Regions from separate parts of the Vibrio alginolyticus NBRC 15630 genome, predicted to be linked through region 2. Evidence: predicted binding sites of a transcription regulator. Region 2 holds the regulator's gene; the other holds the start of a gene.
The links. Region 2 encodes MetJ, which represses methionine synthesis genes. Its sites were predicted from a motif close to TTAGACNTNTANANGTCTAA; they were not measured.

Region 1: metA (homoserine O-acetyltransferase MetA) is a predicted target of MetJ. The motif match lies at 3,200-3,219, and genes of this name have one in related genera.

The regions. Positions count from the first base shown of each region.
Region 1 covers NC_022349.1:460,844-466,983, reverse strand. The annotation lists gene N646_RS02065 (carboxypeptidase M32) at 1-619, shown strand, start outside; gene N646_RS02060 (LpxL/LpxP family Kdo(2)-lipid IV(A) lauroyl/palmitoleoyl acyltransferase) at 690-1,640, opposite strand; gene N646_RS02055 (DMT family transporter) at 2,061-2,396, opposite strand; gene N646_RS02050 (hypothetical protein) at 2,520-2,906, opposite strand; gene metA (homoserine O-acetyltransferase MetA) at 3,247-4,188, shown strand; gene pilW (type IV pilus biogenesis/stability protein PilW) at 4,368-5,093, shown strand; gene N646_RS02035 (phosphate/phosphite/phosphonate ABC transporter substrate-binding protein) at 5,360-6,140, shown strand, end outside.
Region 2 covers NC_022349.1:2,009,085-2,015,224, forward strand. The annotation lists gene N646_RS09160 (bifunctional aspartate kinase/homoserine dehydrogenase II) at 1-1,116, opposite strand, end outside; gene N646_RS09165 (O-succinylhomoserine (thiol)-lyase) at 1,132-2,292, opposite strand; gene metJ (met regulon transcriptional regulator MetJ) at 2,518-2,838, shown strand; gene N646_RS09175 (malic enzyme-like NAD(P)-binding protein) at 2,952-4,229, opposite strand; gene bfr (bacterioferritin) at 4,436-4,912, opposite strand; gene N646_RS09185 ((2Fe-2S)-binding protein) at 5,006-5,194, opposite strand; gene tuf (elongation factor Tu) at 5,526-6,140, opposite strand, start outside.

The DNA of each region.
Region 1 (6,140 bases), 1.5 Mb from region 2:
CTCTATGGGTATTCATGAATCACAATCACTCTTCTTTGAAATGCAAATAGGACGAAGCAGCGCGTTTATCGATCACCTCGCTCGACTGGCTTCTAACCATTTTTCTGGTAGTGAATTCGAAAAAGACAATTTAGCCAAAATTTACACTCGCGTAGAAAAAGGCTTTATTCGCGTAGATGCTGACGAACTTACATATCCTGCTCACGTTATTCTTCGATATGAAATTGAGCGAGATCTCATGAACGGCGTCATCAAACATACAGATGTACCAGAACTCTGGAACGAAAAGATGAAAGCGTACTTGGGGCTATCAACCGAAGGAAACTTCAAAAATGGCTGTATGCAAGATATCCATTGGACAGACGGAAGTTTTGGCTATTTCCCGTCCTACACGCTCGGTGCGATGTACGCTGCACAATTTATGGCAGCAATGAAACAAACCGTCGATGTAGATGCGGTTATTCGTTCTGGCGACTTAGCTCCGATATTCAATTGGCTCTCGGAAAACATCTGGAGTAAAGGGAGCTTATTCACCACTGATGAGTTGGTAAAACAAGCCACGGGTGAAACACTGAATGCTAAACACTTTCAAGCTCACCTAAAAGATCGCTACTTATAAAGCGAAAAGAATAGAAAGTAAAAGCCCAAGGTTCGTATGTTCCTTGGGCTTTTTGTAGGCTATCTATGTGTTATGCCAAGCTAGGGATGAGCCTAGGCTTGTACAAACAGTCCTCACCCTCTGGTCTAGTTTTAAACCGACGATGAAGCCACATATACTGGCTCGGACTTGCCATGATTGATGTTTCAACTATTTGATTCACGAATGCGGCGGCGCGTTGATGATCCTCTTTCGGGAAACCTTCGACGGGCGCACTAATGGTTAGGGTATAGTGTCCGTCTTTTCCTCTTACCATCGTAAAAGGCACAATGGCGCAATCTGTAGAATCAACCAACAAACTTGTACCTGTCGTAGTACAAGCATTTTTAACGGCAAATAACGGTGCAAATGTCGAGCGTCGGTTACCATAATCGTGGTCCGGTGCATACCAAACCCGCTCACCCGTTTTAAGTGATTCAAGCATGGCTTTGACGTTTTTACGATCAATCAGTGTACGATTAGAGCGAGAGCGTCCCTTATACTGAAAATAATCAAAGCACGGATTATTGTTTGGGCGATAAACACCGGTTCCAGACTTTTTAATGCCAAAAGCTCGAGCACCTAACTCTAGATTCATTGAGTGTACGGCCAACATTAATGCACCTTTGCCTGACTTCTCTAAAGCCTCTAGATGCTCCATGCCTTTTATCGTGACGTGTTTGTTTACCCGTTTATCTGACCAAAACCATGCCATTGCGGTCTCAAAAAGTGCGATGCCAGTATTGTCGATGTTGTCTTTTAGAATTGCTTCGCGTTGGCATTTTTCCATATGAGGGAAGCAAAGCTCAAGATTGCGTCTGATCGTAACTTGACGTTTTCTCATGAGTCGCATAGCTAAACGACCAATGTTGCGTCCCAAAGCTAGTTGAACTTTAAAAGGAAGGAGGCTAAGTAAGTACATCACGCTAATGATAATTAACGTTCCCCAGTAACGAGGCAAAAGAAATTCGGCCTTGAAAGCAGGCTTTTTGTATTTGTTCATGTAAGTATTGTCAGATGTGCCCATCTATAAGTGATAAAAACAATGATAATGGACTGCACTTTTATCATTGATAACGCTAATAACATAAATTAAAGCGCGCGGATTCTATGGTTCTTCGACACACTACACAATAAGAACTTTGCAGAAATATGTAGGGAATGAAAAAGCAGTAAAGATGAGTCGCCACGTTAACATCTATCGGAGTGATTTATCTACTGCCCTTTCCTAAAGTTTGAAGAAACATAACTTTGTATTTTCAATGCGCTAAATAATGTCTATTTTTCAATCACATAATGCGACCGTTATGAATACAACAATAAGACGTCATATCAATACTCGCCATTAGCGATTGAATTTGTACTAAAAAGCCGCAGCAATTTCTCGCTGCGGCTTCTTATTCACTTAACAAGTAGAGTGGCGTTATTCGTGCCCTACTGTTTTGGATAATAAATTTACGATCAACACACCTGCGATGATAAACCCAATACCAACTAGGGCTGGTAAGTCTAGACGCTGTCCGTAAACAAAGTAACCAACCGTCGCAACCAAAACGATCCCAGCACCACTCCATATGGCATAAACAACCCCGACAGGCATTGTTTGCACTGTGACGGAAAGCAAGAAGAAAGCGATGCCGTAACCAATCAAAACGACTGTGCTCGGCATTACTTTCGTAAATTGCTCTGTTTTGGGAATATAAGAAGTGGCAATCACTTCACATACAATCGCTATCGACAGCGCCAACATTGGTGGCATAGAGACAAGCATTTTGAACATAAGGCATTAACGCTCAACAGAAATGTAACCGACAACATGTCCGGATAATTAGGCCGCGCATTATACCCAACTCATCTCACGATGGAATACCACTAACGATGTTTACACACCATCACTTTCGCTTACTTTTTGATGACCAGGTGAAAGGCTGACGTTTTGGTGCTGACGAGAAATTTCAAAGTAGATATGCATATCAATCGGCTCAGGTGTATTGAGTAGCATCTTACCTACTTCACGTTGGAAATGACCATAATTACCTAGCTCATCCGTTAGTTCTAGGAGCTCGTAAGAGGCTTCATCGGCAAACATTCCATACGCATACTGATAATGACTGATATCCTTGCTCTTATCATAACCCAGCTTTTGAAGAGCTTGATCAATCTCTTCCGGCGTATAAATGCCTTTATCACCAAACGAATGCAGTAGCACGCAAGGAACTTCTTGAGCGATGCTCTGAATCTTTGTCTTTCTCTTGAAAATACCGAACATAATGTCCTCCACTGACGATGTTTCCAAACATGCACATTAATGCAAAATGGTGAGCTGATTGTTTTTAGTATGGCTCATTAATTTGAGACTTCCTTACTACGAAGTCACCTTCACATATTAACGTGATCGCATAATTACCAGCAAATAGTACACACTGCGTTTCAAACCTATCTCATCAGAAACTCTGCTTTAGTCACAATTGTGTGACAACCCCGAGTACGGTTTACCATAATGTAAAGAGTAGATTGAAAAGTCGGATTTCGTATCGACATCTAAACTTAATTAAGTTAGCTTTAGAAGTATAGACGTCTAGATTGACTATACTTAGGGAGAGAAAGTCGTGCCAATTAGAATTCCAGATCAATTACCAGCTACCGATGTATTAAGGACAGAAAACATCTTCGTGATGAGTGAAACGCGTGCAGCGAGTCAGGAAATACGTCCTTTAAGAGTGCTGATCCTTAATCTGATGCCAAAAAAAATAGAGACTGAAACTCAGTTTCTGCGTCTACTCTCAAACAGCCCACTACAGGTTAACGTCGAATTACTGCGCATTGATAACCGCCCGAGTAAAAATACGCCAACTGAACATTTAGACACGTTTTATCGCCAATTTGAAATGGTGCGAGATAAAAACTTCGATGGCATGATCATTACTGGGGCTCCATTAGGTTTGGTGCAATTTGAAGATGTCATTTATTGGGATCATCTCAAAACCATCATGGAGTGGGCAAAAGATCATGTGACATCCACTCTTTATGTTTGCTGGGCTGCGCAAGCAGGGTTAAAGCTACTCTACGATCTACCTAAAAAAACGCGTAAAGAAAAACTTTCAGGCGTGTATCATCATCAAATCCATCATCAGTTTCACCCTATCTTACGCGGATTTGATGACACGTTTTTGGCTCCTCACTCGCGTTACGCAGATTTTTCGCCTCACTTTCTAGAAGAGCATACTGACTTAGACATTTTAGCGACATCGGATGTCGCAGGTGTGTACTTGGCCACCACAAAAGACAAACGCAATGTCTTTGTCACAGGACACCCTGAGTATGATTCTCACACCTTACATAATGAATATATCCGAGATTTAAGCGAAGGTATGGAGCCCGCTATTCCTGTCAACTATTACCCAAACAACAACCCAGATAACCCACCAATTGCAAGCTGGAGAAGCCATGGACACCTCCTCTTTTTAAACTGGCTGAACTACTGTGTTTATCAGCAAACACCGTACGATCTCGATCACTTCAGTGAAGATGCTTTCACTAAAGACGATTAGCTTCAAAATAAGCAAACAAAGCACTCATCATTACCGAAATGTAATATGTGAACCAAGCCGCCATATGGCGGCTTTTTCATAACAGTTTGCAAACCTGATCGCATAGTGTTTTTTCCTCAATAGGTTTTTGCTAAGTAATTCATATCATGCAGAAAGATTCAGGGATGTAGGGATAAAGAATGAAAACAGCAAAGCTCGGTGCACTAATATTATTGTCTCAGTTTGCACTCGTGGGTTGCGTGACGGTGAAAGAAGATGGAAGCCCTGTCGTTAAAGCCGATCCTGTGGCAATGGCAGAATCACGTATCGCACTTGGCTTAGGTTATTTAGACGGCGGTAACATGATTCGCGCGCATGATAACTTACAACAAGCCTTAAACCACGCACCTCAATACTATCGCGCGCAATTATCTATGGCTCACTACTACGAAACGGTTGGTGAAGATATTAAAGCCGAACAGATGTATAAACGCTCTCTACGCCAACACACTAAAAACGGAAATGTGCTCAATAACTACGGTACTTTTCTTTGCAAGCGAGGTGACTTCGAAAAAGCCGATCAGATGTTTAATCGAGCCATTGAGCAGCCTTATTACTACCTTATTCCAGCAAGCTATGAGAATGCAGCTTTTTGTGCGCTAAAATCACAAGATAAAGACAAAGCGAGATACTACTTTACTAGAGCTATCGATCATGACCCTCATAGACCAAAATCGATTTTGCAACTCGCTAAAATAGAAATTGATAGCGGTGATTATACTGAAGCTAGAATTCGATTAATGAGATTCAATCAAATGTATGGCGTGAAGAAGCCCTCTTTGCAACTCATGATTCAACTTGAACGTGCGGCAGGCAATGAAGCTCTCGAGAAAAAGTATCAAAAACAATTGGAAAAATTTTCTTAGTACAAAATAGCGATACATAAGGCGCATTAGCTCACAGCCAATACAGCGCTTGACCAAGAATCCAGTGAATTCAGACTCACGGTGATACATTCATCCTGTACATAAACGTCAAATTCGGTACTATTTGAACGGAATAAGTGACCAAGTCACATTATAAAAAGTGCGCACACAACGAAATTTGTACATCATACTGTTTTTAAGATTGATTTCGGCACATTGATAAATACTAAATATTACTGACATGACCAGAAGGAAGTTGAAGCCGGATGAAACCTGCCTGCACTCTGTTATTACTCACTTTGCTGAGTTCACCTTTTGTTGTCAGTGCACAAGAAAATATTGAGAAAACATTCACGTTTGGCATTGTGTCCAATAAAGCCCAAAGCAAAATCAAAAAAGCGACGCCCCTTACTCAGTATGTAACTGAAAATATGTCTGAATATGGTTACGCAAAAGGGGCAGTAAAGGTATTTAAAAATTATCGTCAGCTCGCGGTTGCGCTTGAAAATGGCACCGTTCAAATTGCAACGGCGACCCCCTTTAATGCGATGACCTTAGAAAAGGAGTCTAATAGCCAAGTTCTTGCTATACGATGGAAAAAAGGCCTGCAAAAATATCATACGGTGTTCTTTACTAATAAAGAGAGTGGCATTGAGTCACTTTCTGACCTGCGCGGAAAAACGCTTGTTTTCGAAAAGCGCACGTCTACCAGCAGCTATTACCTACCTGCGATTACATTGCTGAACCACGGAGAAAAACTGCAATACCTTCCCTCTCCTGATGACAAACCGGCCAAAGACAGCATTGGTTATTTATTCCTTGATGAGCAACTCGCTCAGTCAAATGAAATCAACCTATCTGTATGGGTATATAAACAGAGAGTTGCAGCAGGAGCATTCAGTAACTTCAACTGGAACAATCCCAAAGATTTGCCAGAGAACATGAAAGACAAACTAGCGATTTTTTCTCGTTCTGTTGAAATACCCAGGGATTTGATTCTCGCTTCTCCAAGCATGAGCCTAGAGCAACAGCGTAAAATCACGTCCA
Region 2 (6,140 bases):
CGCAAGCTCTTGCAAGTGTTTCAATGCACCACCGGCGATTTCTGCGGTGTAAGCCAAGCGTAGCGTATGCTGATCGGATTGAGCTTCAAATGCCAATGGCTCTAATTGCGCGCGCTGCAACGCTTGTAATACATCACTCTGTGTTTTTTCGAAGTCGTGCCCATGCATGAAAGACAACTGCACCAATAAAACATCATCCAGTGAAGTAATAATTTTAGCGCCACGACCAGATGCCAATACACGCTCAATACGAGTAGAACCCGACTCTGGCAGATAGCTACACTTGAGATTAAGGTCCATGGTACTTTGCGCCACAGGCTGAAGCGTACGACTGTGTAGCACTGGGGCAGCTAAGCGAGCAAGTTCACTGGCTTCATCCAATCGAAGTAACGGTAATAAACAAGCATCAGACACCAAACGTGGATCGGCACTATAGACACCAGCAACATCACTCCAAATCGTGACAGTACTGACTTCAGCAAGCGCGCCTATGACCGTTGCAGAATAGTCAGAGCCGTTACGACCAAGTAGAATGGTTTCTCCTGCCTCGTTCTGAGCCATAAAGCCAGTAATTACCACTCGTTTATGGTTATGCTGCGCGAGGATCTCTTTAATTAAAGGGTATGAACGAGCGCGATCAACCTCTGGTTGAGTTCCCGCTTCTGCACGTAAAAACGCTCGTGCATCTTGTGCAACCGCAGGGATAGAACGTTGAGATAATAACGCGGCCAATAGGCGAGCAGACCATACTTCTCCGTGCCCCAGTACCGCGGCTTTTTGCGCATTAGTGAGTGGTGCAGTCAGCTCCGAGAGAGTACTGAACTCATCATGTAATAAAGCTAACAGCTCTTCTTTTGCTTCACTCTCCAACAAGCTTTCTATTAGCTCAGTTTGGAACTGTCTCAAGCTTTGAAGCGCTTCATGCGCAATTCGGCCATCTTTACTTAACCCTTCCAAAAACTCAATCAAGCGGTTAGTGGTTTTTCCTGCAGCAGAGACGACCACAAGATCATTTTCTGTCGAATACTCCTTGAGAATACCCACAACGCGTAAGTAGCATTCTGGGTTTGCTAAGCTACTGCCACCAAACTTATGCAGCTGACGTTGTACAGTCATTGTTATCGTCTCCTATTACTGGGTAGCTTTAGCGAACGCTTGTTCTAAATCTGTGATGAGGTCTTGTGCATCTTCCAAACCGACAGACAAACGCAATAGTTGATGAGAGACCCCAGCCTCCGCCAGCGCCTCCTCACCCATTGCACGGTGCGTCATGGATGCTGGGTGGCAAATCAAACTTTCTACACCACCTAATGATTCAGCTAATGAAAACAGTTGGAGCTCTTTCACAAACACCTTTAACTGCTCAAACGAACCAGCAAACTCAAAACTCAACATAGAGCCAAAGCCCGTTTGCTGCTTTTTAGCGATGTCATGACCTGGATGTTCCGGCAGGCTTGGATGATAGATAGTTTTAACTAACGCTTGTTTTTGTAGGTAAGCCAGTACCTGCTGTGAGCTCTCTTCATGTACTTTCATACGAGCACCAAGCGTACGAATACCTCGCAGTGTCATGTAACTATCGAAAGGTGTGCCCGTTGCACCAATACAATTGCCCCACCATGCAAGCTCTTCTGCATGCGCTTCTGTGTTGGTGATGATTACCCCACCAATTACGTCCGAATGACCGTTGATGTACTTTGTTGTGGAGTGGATAACAAAATCCGCACCTAGCTCTAAAGGTTTTTGGTACACGGGTGTCAAAAAGGTATTGTCCACCGCAACTAACGCGCCGACTTGTTTCGCTTTTTCACAGGTAGCTGCAATATCCACTACGCGAACCAGAGGGTTTGACGGAGTTTCTAGCAAAATGAGTTTTGGTTTTTGTGCCAATGCAGCATCTAAAGCCTGTTCGTCTGATTGATCGACAAACTGAACCTTAAAATCGCCTTTGCTAGCTCGGGTATTAAAAAGACGATAGGTGCCGCCATAACAATCGTGAGGAGCAATAATGAGATCATCTGGGCCGAGAAAAGCGGAAACCCATAAATTTAATGCCGACGTACCGCAGTTAGTAACAACCGCTCCTTTTCCAGACTCAAGTTCAGATAGTGCACTTTCCAACAGTCCGCGGTTTGGATTACCAGATCGTGTGTAATCATACTTGGGCACTTCACCAAAAGCAGGAAAACCATAGTTAGTGGAAAGATAAATAGGTGGAACGACAGCATGATATTGGCTGTCTGATTCAATACCAGTGCGTACTGCAATGGTCGCAGGTTTGCGAGTGCTCATGGGTGTATCCTTTCACGGGTAATGACTTCTAAATAGGAATGCGCTATATCTAATGAGTAACATAAAGTGATCAACACGCTTCCTTTGCTGTTATGTTCACTTTACTCGTCAAAAAATGAGACGTCAACACTTCTAGACGTCTATATGTCTTTGCTTATGGCGGTAAATGCAGCTAAAATCAGCACCTAAATTATTTTTAACCGATTACATAAATGAAGGTGTGCAATGGCTGACTGGAATGGCGAATACATTAGCCCATATGCAGAGCACGGCAAAAAAAGCGAACAAGTAAAAAAAATTACCGTCTCTATCCCGCTAAAAGTTTTAAAGGTGCTAACTGATGAGCGTACTCGCCGTCAGATCAATAACTTACGCCATGCAACCAATAGCGAATTGCTATGCGAGGCATTTTTGCACGCGTACACAGGTCAGCCACTTCCGACAGATGAAGACCTTCGTAAAGACCGTCCTGATGATATTCCAACAGAAGTAAAAGCGCTGATGACGGAAATGGGCATCGAATTTGAGTCATTCGACGAAGAATAAAAAAGCCTGATAAGAGGTTTCAGGTAATAACTCTTGCCTCGAGCCAAATGAATGACATAAAAAATGGGACGCAATAGCGTCCCATTTTTTGTGTATCACATCTGAAAGATATATTACTCTGCCATGTAGTTTTCAGGCATCTCGATACGAGCTACACCTGAATTAACCGCCGCCTGAGCAACCGCTTTTGCAACACGTGGTAGCAAACGTGAATCCATTGGTTTTGGAATAATATAGTCCGCACCAAACTCTAGCTTATCAACACCTGCAGCCTTCAATACGGCTTCAGGTACAGGCTCTTTTGCTAGCTCACGAATCGCCTCAACGGCTGCAAGTTTCATTTCATCATTGATTTCACTTGCACGCACATCAAGAGCACCGCGGAAAATAAATGGGAAACACAATACGTTGTTAACTTGGTTAGGATAATCACTACGGCCAGTACCCATGATCAAGTCATCACGAACTGCGTGAGCAAGTTCCGGCTTGATTTCAGGATCCGGGTTAGAACATGCGAATACGATTGGCTTATCTGCCATCAACTTCAACGCTTCCGCTGGCAATAGGTTTGGACCAGATACACCTAGGAACAGATCTGCACCTTCAATCACGTCTTCTAGTGTGCGCTTATCTGTATTGTTCGCAAATAGCTGCTTATATTCATTAAGATCATCACGACGAGTGTGAATCACACCTTTGCGATCTAGCATGTAGATTTTTTCGCGCATTGCGCCGCATTTGATCAGAAGCTCCATACACGCTACAGCGGCAGCGCCAGCGCCAAGACAAACAATTGTTGAATCTTCAAGTTTCTTACCTTGAAGTTCGATTGCATTCAGCATACCCGCTGCCGTTACAATAGCAGTACCATGTTGATCATCGTGGAATACTGGTACATCACAACGTTCAATCAGACGCTTTTCAATCTCAAAACAGTCTGGTGCTTTAATATCTTCAAGGTTAATACCGCCAAAAGTGTCTGCAATGCTCGCAACAGTATCAACAAATTCATCGATCGTGCGGTGCTTAACTTCAATATCAATAGAGTCAAGACCTGCAAAACGCTTAAACAGTAACGCTTTACCTTCCATCACTGGCTTAGATGCAAGTGGACCTAGGTTACCTAGACCTAGAATAGCGGTACCGTTAGAAATAACAGCAACCATGTTCCCTTTTGCAGTGTACTTGTACACGTTATCCGGGTTTTGTGCGATTTCACGCACTGGCTCTGCAACTCCTGGGCTGTATGCAAGGGCAAGATCACCCGCCGTTTCCGCAGGCTTTGTCAGTTCGACAGCAATCTTTCCTGGAGTTGGATAAGCATGGTAATCCAATGCTTTTTGGCGATGTTCTTCTTCTGGAGTGGCTGCTTGGTGGTTGTCTTCAGACATGGACGTTTCTCTTTTTTATTTTTAGGTAAGGGGGCATAAATTCTATCGGATAGAAATCAAACTTCATAGGCAAGATTGCGAGCAATATCCTTAAAAAGCCGATAATAAAAGAGATTAGACCAGATAACGGGGTTAAGCACCCGATTTTCGAGTCAGGTGCTCTTTCTTATTACTATTATTGGAGTATGCAAACTTAGATAGTATCGTTACTCTTCGTCCACGTATTGCGCTTGGAGATAATTCTCAATACCAGACATTTCAATCAAGCCAAGTTGCGTCTCTAGCCAATCAACATGTTCTTCTTCATCTTCAAGAATGTCTTGGAATAAATCTCGAGACACATAATCTCGAATGTCTTCAGCGTAAGCAATCGCATCTTTTAAATCTGGAATAGCCGCCATTTCAAGCTTTAAGTCACACTCGAGCATTTCCTTGGTATCTTCACCAATCATCAACTTACCTAAATCTTGTAGGTTCGGTAAGCCTTCAAGGAACAAAATACGCTCAATTAGATGATCGGCATGTTTCATCTCATCGATAGATTCGTGATATTCCTTGTCTGCTAGGTGCTTTAAGCCCCAGTCTTTATACATTCGGGCATGAAGAAAATACTGATTAATAGCGACGAGCTCGTTACCGAGCACTTTATTGAGATGTTGAATGATGATTGGATCGCCTTTCATGACAAAACCCTCCTCTTTGGCTTCATTTAAATGTAGAAGCAAATGAGAAGGTGTCAAAATGTAAGGCAAATAATTACTGCATACTTACAGCAATTAGCTGGCTTGTTTAAATTCCGTGTAACTAGTTTCCGCTAAAATTTCCTTGGCCTGTCTGATGCACTTACCACATTGGCTGCCCAATGCCGTGCACTTTTTGATTCCTTTAATATCTGTTACGCCTTCATCTATCGCCAACTTCCTGATTTTTTTGTCGGAGACACCATGGCAAAGACAAACGTACATACTCAAAAAACCTATAAAACTAATCTGTGACAAACAATATAAACAAGAATAGTTCTTGTTACCAGTCGCATTATGGTGTCCGCTCAGAATATTTGGTTATAACGATTTTACCGCTGCAGGAAAAGATCAAAGGGTTAAGAGGGGTGAGTAAAAGCGTTAAGAAATAAAGTCGGTAAAACTCTGTTTTTAAATCGAAAAAGTGACGTCTTTTATTTCAACACTTATAACTAAATGTAATCTAGAAATGAAAAAGGGAAGCCTAAGCTTCCCTTTTCGATGCGCTTTCTTCAAAAAGAAGAACAGTGCAAGATTTCGTTTAATTCGTTATGAATTAGTCGAAGATCTTAGCAACAACACCAGCACCTACTGTACGGCCACCTTCACGGATCGCGAAACGTAGACCTTCGTCCATTGCGATTGGTGCGATTAGCTCTACAGTCATCTGTACGTTGTCGCCTGGCATTACCATTTCTACGCCGTCTGGTAGCTGGATGTCACCAGTTACGTCAGTTGTACGGAAGTAGAATTGTGGACGGTAGCCTTTGAAGAATGGAGTGTGACGACCACCTTCATCTTTAGACAGTACGTATACTTCTGATTCGAACTTAGTGTGTGGAGTGATTGAACCAGGCTTAGCTAGTACTTGACCACGTTCAACTTCGTCACGCTTAGTACCACGTAGAAGTGCACCAACGTTCTCACCTGCACGGCCTTCGTCTAGAAGCTTACGGAACATCTCAACACCAGTACATGTAGTTGTAGTAGTGTCTTTGATACCTACGATAGCAACTTCGTCACCTACAGTTAGGATACCACGCTCGATACGGCCAGTTACTACTGTACCACGACCTTGGATTGAGAATACGTCTTCGATAGGCATTAGGAATGGCTGATCTACCGCACGCTCTGGCTCAGGGATGTAAGTATCTAGAGCTTCTGCTAGTTC